Regions from separate parts of the Streptomyces sp. NPDC006925 genome, predicted to be linked through region 3. Evidence: riboswitches for the same ligand, from Rfam matches in the RefSeq annotation. Region 3 holds a riboswitch; each other region holds the start of a gene.
What was found. A riboswitch is a leader RNA that binds a small molecule or an ion and turns the genes downstream of it on or off. The one in region 3 is predicted to bind cobalamin.
Positions count from the first base shown of each region.

Region 1 (4,833 bases), on a different contig from region 3:
GGTGGGCCGGTCGGCGAGTGGCGCGATGTCCAGCGCGGTGAGCGCCTCCTGGACGCGCTCGTGTACCTGCGGAGCGGACAGCCCCAGATTGAGCGGTCCGAAGGAGACGTCCTGGGCGACGGACGCGGCGAACAGCTGGTCGTCCGGGTCCTGCACGACGAGCTGTACCGCCGTGCGGAGCCGGGTGAGGCCCTTGCGGTCGTACCGGACCGGGTCGCCCGCCACCGCCAGTTGCCCCGTCCGAGGCCGCAACCCGCCGCTGAGCAGCCGCATCAGGGTGGTCTTGCCGCTGCCGTTGCGGCCCAGGAGGGCGAGGGCGCGGCCCTCGCGCACCTCGAAGTCGAGGGCGCTGAGCACGACCGGGCCGTCCTCGTACGCGAAGGACACGCCCCGCAGGGCGACCAGGGCCGACTCGTTCATGACAGCGGACTCTCCAATCCGAGGGTGGCTGCGGTGACGGCGGCGAGCAGCAGCAGGCTCGCGGCGGTGAAGCGGACGGAGACGCGCGCTTCGGGCACCAGGACGCGCAGGGTGCCCTCGTAGCCCCGTCCGGCGAGACCGGCCTGGAGCCGGGCTGCCCGGTCGAAGGCGCGTACGAAAGCGATCGCGCCGAGCCCGGCTGTGGAACGCCACTGCGCGGCCCGTGTGGTGTGTCCGAGCCGGGCGGCCTGCGCCTCCCGGACGCGGCGCATGGAATCGAGGAGCAGGAAGCCGGTGCGGTACGTCATCAGCGCGACGTCCACCACGGGCGCGGGCACCCCGGCCCGGACCAGACGCGGCAGCAGGTCGGACATCGGGGTGGTGAAGGCGAACAGGAGCACACCGAGCGAGGCCGCGGAGGTGCGCAGCAGCAGCCGGCCCGCGCGGGCGAGGCCGCCGTCGGCCAGGGTGACGAACCCGTCCGGGCCGCCGACCTGGAACAGCAGGGTGACCGCTCCGGTCACGCAGAAGCCCACCGGCACCCGGTACGCCCGCCAGAGTCTGCGGGCGGGCACCCCCGCCGGGCCCAGCAGCACGATGAGAGCCGTCCCGAGCACGAGTGCCGCGCCGGGCCAGGGCGGCAGCGAGATGGCCAGGACGGTCAGCCCCAGCCCGAGCACGGCTTTGTCCACGGGGTGGCGGCGGCGCCAGCGGCTGCTGTGCGCCGCCGCGTCGATGGGCAGCACAGCGGGTCAGGCCCGCCCGGTGGCGGACTCGTCGGCGCCGCTGTCGGTGCGCTCGTCGGCCTGCCGCGCCCGGGCGGCCCGCTGCTCGCCCTGGCGGCGGCCGCGGCGCAGTCCGAAGTAGTAGGCCAGGACGCCCGCGCCGAGGGCGGCCTGCAGCGCGAAGAGCGCCGACTCGATCTCGCCGGAGGGTGGTTCGTACAGCGGCGAGAACCACGGCTCGTAGTCCGGCTCCAGCTCGGTGATGGCCGTCTCGGCCTGCGCGTCGGACCCGGCGAACGGCTCCTCCTTGTCGTCGCCGAGCCCCAGGGCCAGCGGCAGGACGGCGAGTGCCGCCACGAGGACGAGCAGCAGCGCGTTGATCTTGGTGTTGCGCTTCATCGTGCCGCCGCCTCCGTCTCGGTCCGGTTCCGCTTGCCCGACAGGAGCACGCCGAGCCGGGTCAGTTCGCCCTTGCTGGACTGCACCAGCAGGCGCATGACGAGCACCGTGAGGAGTCCCTCGCTGATCGCGAGCGGAATCTGGGTGACCGCGAAGATGGAACCGAACTTGCCCAGTGCGCCGAGGAAGCCGCTGCTCGGGTCGGGGAAGGCGAGCGCGAGCTGCACGCTGGTGACGCAGTAGGTGGACAGGTCGGCGACGAACGCGCCGGCGAACACCCCGACCATCAGCGGCGCGCCGAAGCGCCGCAGCAGCCGGTACGCACCGTACCCGGCCCACGGCCCGACGATCGCCATCGAGAAGACGTTGGCGCCGAGCGTGGTCAGCCCGCCGTGGGCGAGCAGCAGCGCCTGGAACAGCAGGACGATGGTGCCCAGCACGGCCATGATCGGCGGCCGGAACAGGATGGCCCCCAGACCGGTACCGGTGGGGTGGGAACAACTGCCGGTGACCGATGGCAGCTTCAGTGCCGACAGGACGAACGTGAAAGCGCCCGCGGCTCCCAGCAGCAGGGTGCTCTCGGGATGCTCCCTGACCTCACGGGTCAGGGACCGGGCTCCGTGGACGACGAACGGCGCCGCCGCGACGCCCCAGGCGACCGCGTGCGCCGGAGGCAGAAAACCCTCGGCTATGTGCATGGCTCAGCAGACCCTCTCCAGCACCTCGTGGATGGACGACGTGCCTTGGCCGGTCTCCTGGCTCACGGGTACACCGCCCGCACTCCGCCTTCCCGGGTCCGAGGACCCAGTGGCTGCCCGCAAGGGCCGGAGCCGGCATTCCCGATCACAGTGGCGAGGGCCGCACCGGTTTCACACCGGATTTCCCGTTCACCAAGGCGTGGCGACACTAGTCGCACACACGTCAGGTGACAAGCCGGGGGCAGGGAGTGCGAAAGCGGAGGTCACCTCCGCGTCCCGGGTCGCGCACCCCGGCGGACGCGCACCGGCGCGCAATGGTAGGGGCGTGCGCGCGGAGTGCTCTCGCGGTGCCGGCCGCACAGGTGCACGGCGCACCGGATCGGGCCGGCAGGCGGCAACGCGCACCGGGGGCACGGAAGGTGCACGAAACCCGGCGATTCGCCCGGAGAGGTCCCCCTGCGCGGCCCGTCCCCGCGCGGCACCCGCCGAGCCGGAACCCCCGGTTCAGGCGGCTGATGCCTGGGGGCCATCACCCGGCCCGCCCGCGGCGCTACTCATGACCCGGCGGGACGTGCTCCCGAAGGACACCGGGCGAGCCCCACCGCCCGGAACCGGGGCACGTGCCGCTGCGAGAAGTCCGGGTCCGTGCGGGCCCGGCCTCGCCCACCGCCCGACCCGGTCCGCCGGGCCGGGCACGAGCCTGCTGAGGAGACACCACGATGACCACCTCATACACGGCAAGGGAAAGCGCCGCCTACACCGCGGCCGTCGCCGACTCCGCGGCCGAGGTGCGGGCCGCGCAGCGGCTCCGCCACCAGGTGTTCGGCGAGGAGATGGGGGCCGCTGCCGGGTCCCGCTCATCCGGCCTCGACGTGGACGCCTTCGACTCCGCCGCGGACCATCTGATCGTCACGGACACCGCCACGGGTGACGTCGTCGGCACCTACCGCCTCCTGCCGCCGGGCAGGGTCCGGCACTCCTACGCGGACGGCGAGTTCGACCTGGGAGCGCTGGCGGGGATCCGCACGTCGATGATCGAGGCGGGGCGGTCGTGCGTGCATCCCGGCCACCGCTCCGGAGCGGTGATCAATCTGATGTGGTCGGCGCTCGCCCGCTACGTGCTGCTGTCGGGGCACCGCTACCTGGCGGGATGCGCCTCGGTACCGCTGGCGGACGGCGGGCGGAGTGCGGCGCACACGTGGGCGCTGTGCGCGGCACGCCATGCGCCGCCCTCCGGCATGGAGGTCTTCCCACACCGCCCGTGGCGGCCGTCGGCGCCGGTGCGGGTGGCGGAACCGGCCAGGGCCCGCTCCGCGCTGCTCCCGCCGCTGCTGCGCGGGTACCTGCGGCTCGGCGCATGGGTGTGCGGAGCCCCCGCCCACGACCCGGAGTTCGGCGTCGCCGACTTCTTCGTGGTGCTCGACATGGAGCAGTTGAACGACCGCTACCACCGCTACTTCCTCGGGGAGCCGAGATGAGCTGCTGGACCGTGGCCTCACCCTGCACCGTGCGGTGCGCAGCCCACCGGGTACCACCGGTGGCCGCCGCCGTACGGGCGCGCCGGTACGCGGCACTGGCCGGCGCGCTGCTCCGGGGGCTGGCGAGCGGTCCGCGCCTCGCCTGCGGGGAGGTGCTGCGCACCCAGGCGCGGGGGGTGATCCGGGCGCTCGGTGCCACGCTGGAGGCCCCGGCGTCCCTCTCCGGCCGGCGCCGGCGTCCGGGCGAGACGGGCTCGCTGATCGTCTCCGACCACATCTCCTGGCTCGACGCGCTCGCGCTGCTGGCCGTCGAACCGGCGACCGCGCTCGCCAAACGGGAGGTGGCGCAGTGGCCGCTGTTCGGTCCCCTGGCGCAACGCGCGGGGGTGCAGTTCATCGACCGGGACCGGATCCGTACGCTGCCCGACACGGTGGCGCAGGTGGCGGCCGTGCTGCGCGGGGGCCGTTCGGTGCTGGTCTTTCCGCAGGGCACCACGTGGTGCACCGAGTCGGGCAGCGGATTCCGCCGCGCCCTCTTCCAGGCCGCGGTCGACGCCGAAGCTCCGGTGCGGCCTGTGACGGTCAGCTACCGGCAGGGCGGCGAACCCAGCACGGTGGCGGCCTTCCTCGGCGACGACACGTTCACCGCTTCGCTGCACCGGGTGATCGGTGCCCGGGACCTGGCCGTACGCGTCACGCCGCATCCCGCGCTGCACCCCGCGCGGGACCGCCGTGCCCTGGCGGCGGCCGCGCACGCGGCGATCCGCGGCACGGGCGCGCCCGCTCATCCGTGAACCCCAGGGCCGGCGGGCTCTGTTCGGCACGCCGCGGAAGCGGCCCGTGCGGCTCCGCGGGGTCCGGGCGGCGGTCCGCGGCAGGCGCCGCCCGCGCGGGATGACCGAGGCGATCGGCTCACACGTCGGCGGGTGCCGCTGGGGCGGTCCGCCCCGGGACGCCCAGGCGGGCGCGGACCGCGGCCGCGGCGCGCTGCGCCGACTCCAGGGCGCCCTGGATCGAACTGGTGGCACGGTGGTCCCCGCACACGAAGACACCGGCCACCTCGACGGGCCGCCGGAAGGGATGCGGCGCGGACATGGAGGGCAGTGCGCGGGG
Region 1 is NZ_JBIAGB010000001.1:139,316-144,148, forward strand. It holds gene ACFYNS_RS00660 (ATP-binding cassette domain-containing protein) at 1-420, opposite strand, end outside; gene cbiQ (cobalt ECF transporter T component CbiQ) at 417-1,166, opposite strand; gene ACFYNS_RS00670 (energy-coupling factor ABC transporter substrate-binding protein) at 1,173-1,544, opposite strand; gene ACFYNS_RS00675 (energy-coupling factor ABC transporter permease) at 1,541-2,242, opposite strand; cobalamin riboswitch at 2,272-2,454, opposite strand; gene ACFYNS_RS00680 (GNAT family N-acyltransferase) at 2,962-3,720, shown strand; gene ACFYNS_RS00685 (lysophospholipid acyltransferase family protein) at 3,717-4,514, shown strand; gene ACFYNS_RS00690 (NAD(P)/FAD-dependent oxidoreductase) at 4,633-4,833, opposite strand, start outside.
Region 1: linked by a shared signal. The riboswitch ahead of ACFYNS_RS00675 (energy-coupling factor ABC transporter permease) and the one ahead of ACFYNS_RS04140 (ABC transporter substrate-binding protein) in region 3 are both predicted to bind cobalamin.

Region 2 (4,833 bases), on a different contig from region 3:
AGCTGAGCACCCCGGCCCGCCCGGCCGCGGACGGTCCCCGGCCGTGTCGGGCCGGAGCCTGCCGGGGACCGGGCCGTGGACAGGAACCCGCCCCGGTCAGGTCCGGGAGCCGGAACGCGCAGCGGAGCCGGACCGTCCCGTCAGAGCGCGTACGCACCAGCCGATGAGCACGGCGTTCACCAGCGCGCACCCCAGCAGGAGCGGGACGAACCCCCACGGTCCGTCCGGCAGCGGGAGCGCCAGCACGATCAGGCTGAGCGGCAGGGTCGCGAACGTGGGGATCACCCCGGCCATGGACTCCCCGCTCTCGTCCCACGCCGTGACCGCGACAGCCCACCCGATCAGGCCCACGCACACCGTGAGGTAGAGGAGCGCCGGCACGCTCGTGAGAGCCCGGCGGACGGTGCGGAGGACGGAGCGCTGCTCGGCGGTCATGGGGGAACTCCTCGTCTGTGGTGCGCACTGGCCCTGCGGCTGCGCTCTTCGCGGCTTCGGGACCATCCTGCCCCTCCTCGCGGCGCGCCGGGACATGTGCGGGCCCACGGGCCGGAGCGGCCGCGACCTGGCCGCTCCGGCCCGCGGACCGGGATCAGGACGCGCGGTGCGGCAGCTCCGCACGAACCGTTCGTGCGGCGGCGACCAGGTTCTCCAGGGAAGCCCTGGTCTCGGGCCAGCCGCGGGTCTTGAGGCCGCAGTCGGGGTTGACCCACAGCCGCTCGGGCGGGATGGCTTCGAGACCCCTGCGGAGCAGGGCTGTGGCCTCTTCGGCACCGGGCACGCGGGGGGAGTGGATGTCGTAGACGCCGGGGCCGGCTTCGCGGGGGTAGCCGTGTTCGGCCAGCTCGTGGGCGACCTGCATGTGGGAGCGGGCGGCCTCCAGGCTGATGACGTCGGCGTCCAGATCGTCGATCGCCTGCACGATGTCGCCGAACTCGGCGTAGCACATGTGGGTGTGGATCTGGGTGTCGGGCCGTACTCCGGCGGTGGTGAGGCGGAACGCCTCGGTCGCCCAGGCCAGGTAGGCATCGCGGTCGGCGGCGCGCAGCGGAAGGGTCTCGCGCAGTGCGGGTTCGTCGACCTGGATGACCGAGGTGCCGGCCGCCTCCAGGTCGCCCACTTCGTCGCGCAGCGCGAGGGCGACCTGGCGTGCCGTGTCCCCGAGGGGCTGGTCGTCGCGGACGAAGGACCAGGCGAGCATGGTGACCGGGCCGGTCAGCATGCCCTTGACGGGGCGTTCGGTCAGCGACTGGGCGTACTGCGTCCAGCGCACCGTCATCGGCTCGGGGCGGGAGAGGTCGCCGGCCAGGATCGGGGGGCGGACGTAGCGGGTGCCGTAGGACTGCACCCAGCCGTGCTGGGTGGCCAGGTAGCCGGTGAGCTGTTCGGCGAAGTACTGCACCATGTCGTTGCGTTCGGGTTCGCCGTGCACCAGCACGTCGATGCCGGCCTTCTCCTGGAAGGCCAGGACGTCGCGGATCTCGGTCCTGATCCGCTCCTCGTAGGCGTCGGTGTCGATGCGCCCGGCGCGCAGGTCGGCGCGGGCGGTGCGCAGTTCGGTCGTCTGCGGGAAGGAGCCGATGGTGGTGGTCGGCAGCACCGGCAGGCCCAGATGGGCGCGCTGGGCCGAGGTGCGATCGGCGTAGGACGGGGAGCGGCGGGTCTCGGCCTCGGTGACAGCCGCGGCCCGGGCCCGTACCGCCGGGTCGTGGGTGAGTGCGGAGTTGGTGCGGGAGGCCAGGGCGGCGCGGTTTGCGGCCAGTTCGGCGCCGATGGCGTCGGTGCCCTGTGCCAGGCCCTTGGCGAGGGTGGCGATCTCGGCGGTCTTCTGCCGGGCGAAGCTGAGCCAGCGCAGCACCTCGGGGTCGACGTCGCGTTCGGCCTGCACGTCCAGCGGCACGTGCAGCAGCGAGCAGGAGGCCGACACGTCCACCCGGCCGGCGAGACCGAGGAGGGTGCCCAGGGTGGTCAGGGACTTCTCCAGGTCGTTGATCCAGATGTTGCGGCCGTTGACGACGCCGGCCACCAGGCGCTTGCCGGGCAGGCCCCCGGCGGCGGCGAGCGCGTCGAGGTTGGCCGCGGCCGCCTCGGTGAAGTCGACCGCGAGGCCGTCGACCGGCGCCTTCGCCAGCACGGGCAGCGCGTCGCCGAGCCGGTCGAAGTAGGAGGCGACCAGCAGCTTCGGCCGGTCGGTGAGTCCGCCGAGTTCGCGGTAGGCCCGCTCGGCAGCGGCCAGCTCCTGCTGGGTGCGGTCCTGGACCAGCGCGGGCTCGTCCAGCTGGACCCATTCGGCGCCCGCAGCGCGGAGGTCGGCGAGGAGTTCGGCGTAGACCGGCAGGAGCCGCTCCAGCAGGCTCAGCGGCTGGAAGTCCGCGACGGTGCCCGGGGCGGGCTTGGCCAGCAGGAGGTAGGTGACCGGGCCGACGAGTACGGGCCGGGCGGCGAGCCCCAGCGCGAGGGCTTCCTTGAGCTCGGCGGCCTGCTTGGTGGCGTCGGCCGCGAAAACGGTGTCCGGACCGAGCTCGGGGACGAGGTAGTGGTAATTGGTGTCGAACCACTTGGTCATCTCCAGCGGTGCCACGTCCTGGGTGCCGCGGGCCATCGCGAAATAGCCGGCCAGCGTGTCGGCCGCCACGGCGGCGCGGTGCCGTGGCGGGATCGCGCCGACCATGACGCTGGTGTCCAGCATGTGGTCGTAGTAGGAGAAGTCGCCGGTGGGCACTTCGTGGATGCCGGTCTCGGCGAGCTGCCGCCAGTTGGCGGCGCGCAGGTCCTTCGCGGTCCGCCGGAGGCCGGCGGCGGTGACGCGGCCCTTCCAGTAGCCCTCGACGGCCTTCTTCAGTTCCCGGTTCGGGCCCTGGCGCGGGTAGCCGTGGACGGTGGCTCCTGCTGCCGCGGCTGCGGACTTCGCTGTCACGGAGATCTCCTTCGCGAGATGTCTCGTCGGGATCCCGGCGAGCACGAGGAGCGAAGGTGACGGAACACCGGTGGGCGACGGAAGCGCGGCTGCGTCCGTCCACCGGGATTTCTGCGCCGACCCGCCCTCGAGGTCACCGGAATGTCCGCACACACATGGGCGTGTGCGGGCAACGGGCAGGTCTTCGGACTCGCGGGCGCGCCTGCCGGTCTCCCGGCGGGCTCCTACTGGCCGTCGCTTCCCGGACCGTCGGGTCCAGTGCGTGTGACGGCTGTCGTTCCCACTCACCGCTGCGGGGCAGTCCCGGACTTCCACCGGGTTCCCTCTTACGACGTCCCGCCTGGCGGACGGGACGAACCAGCTGCCCCGCCAGCCTAGGCGCAGAGCCCCCCGCCTGGGTAGTGCGCCCCCGCGAGTCCCCGGCCCATCCGCGCCCGGTCCCGGGCGCCGGCACTCCGGAGGTGAGCGTGCCCTCTCCGACTCCGGCGGTGGCTCTGCCCGTGTCGCCCTCATGCGGTTCAGCGGTTCCGCCACGTCCCGGAGGGGTGTTCCTGCGCTGTCGGCCGATGCGGGCCAGGAGGGACCGGCCGTCGGCCCGGGGGACGAACGTCCGCCGGGCCGACGGAGGAACGCGGCGACGGGCGTGGGCGGCGGCCGCGCAGCCGGGCCGGTGCAGACGTCCCCGTCCCACGCGCCGGAAGGCCGCTCGGGAAGACCCGGCGAGGGACGCGCGCGGCGGAGTGCGTCGCCCGCCCGTCTCGTCGCATCGGGACGGGCAGGCGGCAGGTGGCGAACAGAACGACCGCGCCGAGGGCGGCACCGGCCCAGCTCAGCACGGTCACCGCCGCAGTGAGCGGCATGTGCGTGGACATCAGCCCGACGGCGACGGCCGGGGTTCCGGACCCCGCGTAGAAGAGGAGGTACAGCGCGGCCGCGATCCCGGCGCGGTGTCCGGGAGGTGTCCGCGCGTCCACCGCGCGGGCGGCCCCGCCGACGGCCAGCCCGTGTCCGGAGCCGGCGAGCAGGGCGGAGACGAGCGTTGCGGGGAGCGACGCGGCACCGCCGGTGGCCAGGAGCACCAGGCTCACGGTCAGTGCGGCGAGACCGGCGAACCGGGCCGAGCGTGCCGAGCGGCGCGCCCCGGCGCACTGCGTCAGCACCGAGCACACCAGAACTGCCGCCACCACACCTCCCGCCAGGGCCGGGCCCGCTCCGCGCGAGGTACGCGCGAGCAGCGCCGGAAGGAGCGCGAGGTAGATGCCGACGACGGCCCAGGCGAGGAACCCGGCCAGCCCCGCTGCGACGAACAACGGCCGGAGGGCGGAGGGCAGTTGCGGGCGGGCCGGGCGCCACCGTCGGCGGGCTCCCGCGGAGGCCCCCGGATCGGGCTCGGGTATGTTCCGGCGCATCAGGTGCCAGACCCGGGCCAGCAGCGCCAGGTGCAGCAGGTAGGGGGTGACCAGGGGGGCCGGCGCGTACTGGGCGAGTACCCCCGAGACGGCGGGGCCCGCGGCGGTGCCTGCCGCGAAGGCCAGCCCGGCCAGCAAAGGCCCGCCGACACGGGCTGAGGGGTGTTGGTGCCGGGTGATGAGGGCCTGGGCGGCGCCGGTCGCGGCCCCCAGCGCCAGCGCCTGGCTCACGCGTCCGGCGAAGAGCCAGGCGGGGCCGAGGGCGAGGAGGAAGCAGCCGGAGCCGACGGCGGCCAGCAGCACGCTCGACCGCAGCACCGGCCGGGGGCCCACGACATCGGCGGCCGGCCCGCACAGCAGCAGCGTCGGTCCACTCACCAGCGCGAACGTCGCGAAGAGCAGCGTCATGACCAGGTCGTCATAGCCGAAGAGGCGCTGGTAGTCCGGGTAGAGCGGGCCGGGCAGATAGGCGCCCGCGGTCAGCACCACCACGAGGAGTCCGGTGGTCCG
Region 2 is NZ_JBIAGB010000001.1:535,580-540,412, reverse strand. It holds gene ACFYNS_RS02525 (cysteine hydrolase) at 1-6, shown strand, start outside; gene ACFYNS_RS02520 (SCO4225 family membrane protein) at 97-435, opposite strand; gene metE (5-methyltetrahydropteroyltriglutamate--homocysteine S-methyltransferase) at 590-2,914, opposite strand; cobalamin riboswitch at 3,072-3,291, opposite strand; gene ACFYNS_RS02510 (MFS transporter) at 3,433-4,833, opposite strand, start outside.
Region 2: linked by a shared signal. The riboswitch ahead of metE (5-methyltetrahydropteroyltriglutamate--homocysteine S-methyltransferase) and the one ahead of ACFYNS_RS04140 (ABC transporter substrate-binding protein) in region 3 are both predicted to bind cobalamin.

Region 3 (4,833 bases):
TGTCGCCCTCCCAGAACCGCTTGTGCGGGGAGCGGCCCATCGCCACGATCCGGCCCGCGGTCAGTCCGAATCCGCCGCCCGCTTCCTGCGGCACGGCCGCCACCCGCCTCGCCCGGCCCTTGACGCTCAGTGCCGCCGCGTCGTGGCCGCCCAGCGTGATCCGGCCGCCGGTGGGCCGCAGCGTCCCGTAGACGCACCGCAGCAGGGTGGTCTTGCCGCTGCCGTTCGGCCCGACGACGCCGACGGTCTCGCCCGGCGCTGCCCGCAGGCGCACCCCGTCCAGCAGGACGCGTCCCTGCGCCGCCCGGTAGGACACCTCCTCGACGTCCAGGGCGTGCGGCGGCGTCACCCCATCACCCCCTCGGCGCGCCGGGTGCGGCGCAACAGCCACAGGAAGAACGGCCCGCCGGTGAGAGCCGTCAGCACACCGACCGGGATCTCCTCGGGCGCTGCGACGGTGCGCGCCGCCAGATCGGCCAGCACCAGGAAGGCCGCCCCGCCCAGCGCCGCGACGGGGAGCAGCGCCCGGTGCCCGGCACCGACCGCCATCCGCGCCGCGTGCGGCACCATCAGCCCGACGAAGCCGATCGCGCCGCTCACCGTGACCAGCACCGCCGTCACCAGGGAGGCCAGCACGAACGAGGCCGCGCGGAAGCGTCCGGTGTCCAGCCCCAGCACGGTGGCGCCCTCCTCACCGACCAGCAGCAGATCCAGCGGCCTGGCCAGCGCCAGCAGCAGGGCGAGCCCGGCGCCCAGCACCAGCGCGGGCAGCAGCAGGGTCTGCCAGCGGGCCTGGCCCAGCCCGCCCAGCGTCCAGAAGAGGATGGCCCGCAGATGCTCGTTCTCCGCGGAGGTCACCAGCACCAGGCTGGTCAGCGCGGAGAGCACGTACTGCACCGCGACTCCGGCCAGCACCAGTCGTCCCGTCGTCACCGCCGCGCCGCTCCGCGCCATCGCGTAGACGGTCACCATCGCCAGCAGCGCCCCGGCGAACGCGCCCGCCTGCATCGAGACGGCCCCGACGCCCAGGACGACGACCAGGACGGCGCCCGTGGAGGCGCCGGAGGAGATGCCCAGCAGATACGGATCGGCCAGCGGATTGCGCACCAGTGCCTGCAGCACCGCGCCCACCAGTGCCAGTCCGGCGCCGACGACGGCGGCCAGCAGCACCCGCGGCAGCCGCACATCGAGCACGATGGTGGTGAACGGGCCCGGCTGCGCCCGGCCGGTCAGGGCCGCCAGCACGTCGGGGAGCGGGATCCGGGCCGCGCCGAGCGCCAGCCCGGCCAGCGCCCCGGCGACCAGGACGGTGGCCAGCACGCCGCAGACCAGGGCGCACCGCAGCGGATCGGCGGAGGCGCGCGGCGCGGTGCTACTGCGCACCGGTGTCCTCCGGGCGCAGCTGCCGGGCCAGCGCGTCCACCGCGTCGGGCACCCGCGGGCCCAGTACCGCCGAGGAGAGCGGCAGCACGGCGAACCGCTCGTGCTCGATCGCGGGCACGTCGGCCAGCGCGGGGTCCTCCAGCAGCCGCTTCTTCTTCTGCGCGACGGTCGTTCCGCCGTAGTCGTAGATCACCACGACCTCCGGCTCGCGCTTGACGACCTGCTCCCAGGAGACGTCGGCGAACGTCTTGTCGAGGTCGGCGAAGACGTTGCGGGCGCCGGCCCGGCGCAGGATCTCGTCGCCGATGCCCGCGCCGCCCGCCGTGAACGCGGAGCTCTCCCCGCTGTCGTAGACGAACACCCGGGTGCTCTCCGTCCCCTTCAGCCGCTTCGCGGTGGCTGCCAGCTGCCGGTCCTGCTTCCTGACCAGCGCCGCGGCGCGTTCCGGTACGCCGAAGATCCGGCCGACCTCCCGGAACTCCCGGTGCAGCGTGTCGATGTCCACGTCCTCGGTGCAGGACTCCAGGTCGAGCCGGGTCGTGATGCCGCTCTCCCGCAGTGCCGCGCGCGACCGGCCCTCCGTCTTGTCGAAGGAGCTGGCGTAGCCGCCGTAGACGAAGTCCGGTGCGGCGCCCAGCAGCGTCTCTTTGGACGGGTACTTCTTCGCCAGGACGTCGATGCCCTGGTAGGCCTTCGCGTAGCGGGGCAGGATCCGGTCGTCCAGGTAGGCGGTGCCGACCATCCGGTCCTGCAGGCCGAGCGCCAGCATGATCTCGGTGACGTGCTGGTTCATGGTCACCGCCCGCTGCGGCGGCTCGGTGAAGGTGGTCTTCACCCCGCAGTTGGTGACGGTGTACGGGAAGCCCTCGGCGGAGGAGCCGCGCGCGTCTCCGCCTCCGTCGCCGGACCCCCCGGCGCAGGCGGTCACGGATATCAGCAGCAGCGAGGTGAGGACCGCGCGGCCGGTGCGGTGCGGCGGGCGCGGGTGTGCGGCGGTCCGGCCGGCGGCGGCCGAGCGGTTGCGGGCGGCTCCCGGGGGACGGCCCGGCACGAGGGCGCGGATGCGGCGCGGTCGGCGCATGGCCAGCAGATCCTTCTCCGTCAGAGGCCCGATCGCGGGGCCCGGCGTCGTACCGCGCCGGGGGCTTTCCGGGCGCGGCCGCCAGCAGGTCTTCGGACTCGGGACTGCGGGGGCGGTGCGCCTTCCCGGGGGCTGCGCCCCAGTGGCCTCGTGCACGCCCCAGTCCCACACCGCTGCGCGTCAGCTCCGGATTCGCACCGGATTCCCTGACCCGATCAAGGGTTTGACTGGCTGCTGCAACGTACCACGCACCCGGACGCCGGGGACGGGCGCGGCAGTGCCCCGGAACCCTGCGTAGGGGGAGAGGAGAAGGGACCCCGGGGCTTTACCCGGCCCCGGGGTCCTGGGTGCCGCTCGTTCGCACGCCCTGACGGTTCATGGGCGGATCGTTCGGCGATGTCCTCGCGTGGAGCCACTCCACCACGGCGCAGCGTGGACGCGCCGGCTGGGTTCGAACCAGCGTCTCGAGGTCGTCACCGCCCCGGTTGCCGGGCGATGAACGGCGATGCTGAGCGTGGAGCGAGAGGTTGAGACTGACCGGCGCCTGCGAGACACAGTGCGGCCGGGGGTTCACACATCAGCTTCAGTTTCAGCTTTGCGCTCCTGGCGCACCCCGGGCCGACGGGGCGTCGGCCCCTGGCCCGGGGAGTCTGGGGTGTCGGTCGGTCGCGGGCACTCTCCCGGATCGGTCGGGTGGACGGCACACGGACAGCCGTACGGTCAGGATACGGAGGGTCGGGGACGCGGAGGTCCGGGACGCGGACGCCCGCACCGGAGCGGGGCACCGGTGCGAGCGGTCAGGCGAACAGGTACCCGAAGACGGCCTCGCCGGCCCGCTTGTCGGCGACCTCGGTCCCGTTGGCCTCCTCGCGGGCGAACTTCACCGCGGCCGCGAGCTTGTCCAGCCGCTCCAGCAGTTCGTTGACCCGTCGGGCCGGGAGGGCCCCGGAGTACTTGACCGTGGTCCAGTAGCCGACGGGGATGTCCTCGTAGTAGACCTCGACCTGGGCCGGGTGCTTCTCGGTGGCCTCCGCCTTCACGTGGTTGCGCGGCACCTTCTTGGTGCGCACCGTGCGGACCTGCTCCGTCTTCCACCAGTCGGTGGAGGGGTCGATCTCCCACGCCTCGGCGCCGTCCAGGATCGGCAGCTTCCGCAGGAACGAGCCGAGCTCGCCCAGCTGCTTCTCCAGGAACAGCAGGTAGGAGACCGGCACGTCGGAGAGCACCGTACGGCCGTCGACCGAGACGTCCGCGCGGGCTGTGAGGTTCGACCAGTCCTTGGTGGCCGTCACATCGAACAGCCGCGTGAGGATCTTCGCCGTTTCCTTCAGTACATCCTCGGCCTTGACCTGGACGCGTGTCGACTCCGGCGGAAGCTGCTCGCCCTCTTCGTCCTTGGGCTGGTACGTACGCGAGATACCCGCGAGCATCTGCGGTTTCGTCAGCCCGTGCTGGGCCTGCGCCAGGTCCTGCACCACCTTGGACTTGACGCCCTTCTCGACTGCGATGATCTGATTCAGCTTCGCCACGAAAGCGAAGCTAGCAGCCCGACTCGGCGCACAGCCAACGGTTTTGTTCGACAGCGCCTCGGAGCGCCCCTCACACATCCGGGTGAAAAAGGATGTTCGTCATTCCAGGCCGGGTAGGCCGATCCCGCACCGAATCGACGAGCCGAGGGACGAACGTTGTCGCAACCCTTCGAACTGCCCGACTTCTACGTGCCCTACCCCGCCCGTCTCAACCCGCACGTCGACCAGGCGCGCACCCATTCCCGGGAGTGGGCACGGCAGATGGGAATGCTGGAGGGGTCCGGGATCTGGGACACCGCCGACCTGGACGCGCACGACTACGCGCTGCTGTGCGCCTACACCCACCCCGACGCCACCGCCGACGACCTGGCGCTGGTCACCGACTGGTACGTGTGGGTCTTCTTCTTCGACGACCATTTCCTGGAAGAGTTCAAACGCACCCAGGACCGCGTGGGCGGCAAGGCGTATCTGGACCGGCTGCCGCTGTTCATGCCGCTGGAGGACGACCCGACGGTGCCGCCGCCCCGGCCCGCCAACCCGGTCGAGGCGGGGCTGGCCGACCTGTGGGCCAGGACGGTGCCGTCGATGTCGGCGGACTGGCGCGCGCGGTTCGCCGTCAGCACCGAGAACCTGCTCAACGAGTCGCTGTGGGAGCTGTCCAACATCAACATCGGCCGGGTGCCCAACCCGGTCGAGTACATCGAGATGCGCCGCAAGGTCGGCGGCGCCCCCTGGTCGGCCGGGCTGGTGGAGTTCGCCGAGCACGCCGAGGTGCCCGCGGCCGTCGCCGCGTCCCGCCCGCTGTGCGTGCTGCGCGACACCTTCTCCGACGCCGTGCAC
Region 3 is NZ_JBIAGB010000002.1:328,370-333,202, forward strand. It holds gene ACFYNS_RS04130 (ABC transporter ATP-binding protein) at 1-349, opposite strand, end outside; gene ACFYNS_RS04135 (FecCD family ABC transporter permease) at 346-1,383, opposite strand; gene ACFYNS_RS04140 (ABC transporter substrate-binding protein) at 1,373-2,464, opposite strand; cobalamin riboswitch at 2,530-2,711, opposite strand; gene ACFYNS_RS04145 (hypothetical protein) at 3,262-3,993, opposite strand; gene ACFYNS_RS04150 (germacradienol/geosmin synthase) at 4,150-4,833, shown strand, end outside.

Region 4 (4,833 bases), on a different contig from region 3:
CTGCTCCTCGCGCAGCGCCGCGAACCGGGTGTCCGGCGCCGGTGCGAACGCGCGGCCCGCGTCGGCGGCGACCCGGCGCAGGAAGGCGCGGCGGAACCCGTCCGACTCCAGCGAGCCGTGCCAGTGGGTGCCCCACACGGCGCCGACCCGGCAGCCGTCCACGGGAGTGCCGTCAGCGCCGTCGGCGCCGTCAGCGGCGCGCAGAAACGGCTCGCCGCCTCGCACATCGGCCACCCCGTGGTGGATCTCGTACCCCTCCACCGGCTCGCCCAGCGCCAGCCCGTGCGGGCGTGCCAGCGTCTTGTCCGGCGCGAACCGCACCCGCACCGGCAGCAGTCCGAGGCCGTCGACCTCGCCCGCCCGCGACTCGACGTCGTCCTCGATGCGCTCGCCCAGCAACTGGTAGCCGCCGCAGATCCCCAGCACGGGACGGCCCTCGGCCGCGCGCCGCGCCAGCGCCGCCGCCAGCCCCCGCGCCCGCACCCACTCCAGGGCCTTGACCGTCCCGCGGGTGCCCGGCACCACCACCAGGTCCGCGTCGGCCAGCTCCTCGGGGCGGTCGCTGAACCGCACCACCACGCCGGGCTCGGCCGCCAACGCGTCCACATCCGTGAAGTTGGACATCAGCGGCACCGGCAGCACGGCCACCCGCAGCACGTCCGCGCCGTACGGGCCCGCGACGGCGGACTCGCGCACGGTCCCGCGCAGCGACACCCGCAACCCGTCCTCCTCGTCGATGCCCAGCCCGTGCCGGTAGGGCAGCACCCCCAGCGTGGGGCGCCCCGTCAGCTTCCGCAGCATCTGAAGGCCGGGCTCCAGCAGCGAGCCGTCGCCGCGGAACTTGTTGACCAGATAGCCCGCGAGCAGCGCCTGGTCCTCCGGTGCCAGCAGCGCCGTCGTACCGAAGAGCGAGGCGAACACCCCGCCGCGGTCGATGTCGCCGACCACCAGCACCGGCAGCCGGCAGGCCCGGGCCAGCCCCATGTTGACGATGTCGCTGCGCCGCAGGTTGATCTCGGCCGGGCTGCCCGCGCCCTCGCAGACGACCGCGTCGTGGGTGCGCCGCAGCTCCTCCAGACAGCCCGCGACCGTCTCCAGCAGCTCCGCGCGCCCCGCCGGCGGCGCGCCCTCGCCGCCCGCTCCGTCCCCGGCGGGCCTCCCGCCGCCCGGGTGGCGCCCGAAATAGCCCTGCGCCGACATCTCGCCGACCGCCTTGCCCAGCAGGACGACCTGGCTGGTGCGGTCGCCGCCCGGCTTCAGCAGCACCGGGTTCATCAGCGCGCTCGGCTCCACCCGCGCCGCGGCGGCCTGCATGGCCTGGGCGCGGCCGATCTCCGCCCCGTCGGAGGTGACATAGGAGTTGAGCGACATGTTCTGCGCCTTGAACGGCGCGACGCGTATCCCCTTGCGGGCCAGCCAGCGGCAGATGCCCGCCGTCACCACGCTCTTGCCCGCGTCCGAGGTCGTCCCCGCGACCAGCAGCCCGCCCGTTCCGCGCCCGCTCACCGTGTTCCTCCCGTCGCGCGGCCCCGCCGCAGGCGGCGCACCGCCGCTCCCGTCAGACAGCTCGTCACCAGGGCCAGTTGCCCCACCCGGCGCGACAGCCGCACGGCCCGCTCGATGTCGGCGGTGCGTACGGCGCGGCCGGAAGCGTTGAGGACGGGCCGGTGCTCGACCCGCCCGCCGTAGGCGAGCGTGCCGCCCAGCCGCAGCCCGAGGGCGCCCGCGAACGACGCCTCCACCGGGCCCGCGTTGGGGCTGGGATGGCGGTGTGCGTCGGCCCGCCAGGCGCGCAGGGCACCGCGCGGATCGGGTCCGGCGAGCGCGGCCAGCACGGCGGTCAGCCGCGCTCCCGGGCCGCCCGCCACGTCGTCCAGCCGCGCGGCGGCCCAGCCGAAGCGGCGGTGCCGCGGGGAGCGGTGGCCGACCATCGCGTCCAGCGTGTTGACGGCGCGGAAGCCCACCAGACCGGGGACACCGGCGACCGCTCCCCAGACCAGGGCCCCCACCACGGCGTCCGAGGTGTTCTCCGCGACCGACTCCACCACGGCACGGGCCACTTCCGGTGCCTCCAGCCGCTGCGGATCGCGCCCGCACAGTGCGGGCAGCCGCTCGCGTGCCAGCTCCAGGTCCCCGGCCTCCAGCGCGCCGCACACGGCCCGCGCCTCCCGGGTCAGCGACGTCCCCCCGAGGACGGCCCAGGTCGTGGCGGCGGTCAGGACGAGTTCGGGGAGCGGCGCAGCCGCCCGGCTGCGCGCGGCACGGCGGGCGGCACCGGCCGCGGCGACGGCGCCGCCCGCGGCGAGGAATGTGTGCAGCGCGCCCGCACCCCGGTCGTCACGCCACAGCCGGCGCTCCAGCGCTCCGGCGGCCCGGCCGAAGACGGCCACCGGGTGGCCGCGCCGCGGATCGCCCAGCAGCGCGTCGGCGGCGAACCCCAGCAGGATCCCGCGCACCTGGACGTCAGCGCCGCCCATCAGCGGACGGGTCCGGCGCACTCACCCACGGCAGCGGTCCCCGCGACGGTGTTCCCCGCGGCGGCGGGCACGTCGGCGGCGGATATGGCGGCACAGCCACGCATCTCGGCGTCCTCACTCAGGGTCCTCGCCCTGGCTCGAGTCGACCGGCGGCGAGAGTCTCCTGGCTCCCGGATCCACACCGTCCCCGGCCTTCCAGCCCGTGCGGGCCGTGGCTTCGTTGGGGTGGCGCTCCCCGGTGACAGTGGCGGGACCGCGCCGGATTCGCACCGGCTTCCTCTCCATGCCGCCGTTTGGCACGGGAAGTCCACCACGCCGGTCCGGCCCCGTCAACTCGCCCTTGACCTGCGACGGGGCGGCGAGCAGCAACGTCGGTGAGGGGGTACGGGATGCTCCCGTACCCCCTCACCGAAGCGGCTCGTCCGGCCGCGGCAGCCCTGCCGTGGGCCGCCGGGACGGGAGCGGGCTCAGCCCGCGATCAGGTAGATCCCGTACGCCACCGCTGCCAGGCACAGCCCGTAGCAGGCGTAGGCGCCGGTGCGGGCCAGTGCCGAGGGAGCGGTGCCGGCGGTGCGCGGCGAGCCGGAGACGATGCCGAGGGTGAAGATGCCGACGAGTCCCACCGTCGCCACCAGGCTGACGCCGAAGACCTGGCCGAGCGCGGCCCAGTCGATGTGCATGTGGTCGTCCCTTCTGCCTAGCTGAGGCTGCTCGCCGACGCGGGGCGGCCGGTCGGTTGCGGGGTCTCGGAGGGCGCTGCCTCCTCGGCGGAGCCGACCGCCAGTCCCGCGGGCGGCGGGGGCGGGGCGACGGCCCGGACGGCGGTGGTGACCACGCCGGCGGGCACGGACATGGGTGCGGGCTCCGCGGTCGGTTCGGCGGCCGGGCCGGGGATCCCGGTGGGCTCCACCGCGGTGGGGGAGTCGCCGTTGACGTTGGTGTGGTCCACCGGCGCGCGCCGCGAGCGGGCCCAGATGGCGCCGCAGAGCGCGAGCGCGAGGACGGCGACGGTCGCCACGCCCCAGTCGCCCTGCTCGGCCAGGAGCGCGGCACCCGCCGCGACTCCGCCGGCGGCGGGGAGGGTCAGTGCCCAGCCGACGACCATCCGGCCGGCCGTCCCCCACCGCACCACGCCGCCCTTGCGGCCGAGGCCGGAGCCCATCACGGCGCCCGAGCACACGTGGGTGGTGGAGAGGGAGAAGCCGATGTGCGAGGAGGCCAGGATGGTGGCCGCCGCGCTGGTCTGGGCGGCGAAGCCCTGCGGCGGCTGGATGTCGGTGATGCCCTTGCCCATGGTGCGGATGATGCGCCAGCCGCCCAGGTAGGTGCCCAGTGCGATGGCGAGCCCCGCCGAGGCGATGACCCACACCGGCGGGTCGGAGCCGGGCGCCAGCGCGCCGCCGGTGACCAGTGCCAGGGTGATGACGCCCATGGTCTTCTGCGCGTCGTTCGTGCCGTGGGCGAGGGAGACCAGTGCGGCCGAGGTGATCTGGCCGGCGCGGTAGCCCTTGGCGGTCCGCTCCTCGTCGGCGTGCCGGGCGACCCGGTAGGTCAGCCGGGTGGCGCACAGGGAGGCCAGGCCCGCGACCACGGGCGCGGCCAGTGCCGGGATGAGGACCTTCATGACGACGACGTCACCGTTGACCGCGCCGGTGCCGACGGCGGCGAGCGTCGCGCCGATCAGTCCGCCCATCAGGGCGTGCGAGGAGCTGGAGGGCAGCCCCGCGAGCCAGGTCAGCAGGTTCCAGATGATCGCGCCCACCAGCCCCGCGAAGATCACTTCGGGCCGGATGCCGGAACCTTCGTCGATGATTCCCGAGGAAATGGTCTTGGCCACCTCGATGGACAGGAAGGCGCCGAGGAGGTTGAGGACCGCCGACATGGCGACCGCCGCCCGCGGGGCCAGCGCCCCGGTGGAGATGGTCGTGGCCATGGCGTTGGCCGTGTCGTGGAAGCCGTTCGTGAAGTCGAACACCAAGGCCGTGACGATCACGATCCCGATGAGAAGCGTGATGTGTTCCATTCACCAGGCACAATCAGTTCGAGGGGCAGTGACGTCGTGAACGTAAAGACGGCGAGTGAACGGAAGGTGAACTGGGGCGGGCATCGAAGTGTCGCCCCCTGACGCCTGTTGTGTGGGCCAGATCACACCGTAGTCAGCGGGCTCCGCGGAACCAACGCGACGCGGCCGCTCGCCCGCCAACACCCCGGTGCATGCTGCCGCTTCCCTCCCGGTTCCCCCGGTCGGGTGTCACCCTCCCGGCCCGCCCCGCTGGTTTCCCGCCTCCGATCGCGTCAACACTGTGGAGGATGCGCCTGCGAACCGCGGCCCTGGCCGCCACCACCGTGCTCGGTA
Region 4 is NZ_JBIAGB010000008.1:18,215-23,047, reverse strand. It holds gene ACFYNS_RS13425 (cobyric acid synthase) at 1-1,506, opposite strand, end outside; gene ACFYNS_RS13420 (cobalamin biosynthesis protein) at 1,503-2,477, opposite strand; cobalamin riboswitch at 2,634-2,758, opposite strand; gene ACFYNS_RS13415 (hypothetical protein) at 2,945-3,157, opposite strand; gene ACFYNS_RS13410 (anion permease) at 3,175-4,500, opposite strand; gene ACFYNS_RS13405 (alpha/beta fold hydrolase) at 4,788-4,833, shown strand, end outside.
Region 4: linked by a shared signal. The riboswitch ahead of ACFYNS_RS13420 (cobalamin biosynthesis protein) and the one ahead of ACFYNS_RS04140 (ABC transporter substrate-binding protein) in region 3 are both predicted to bind cobalamin.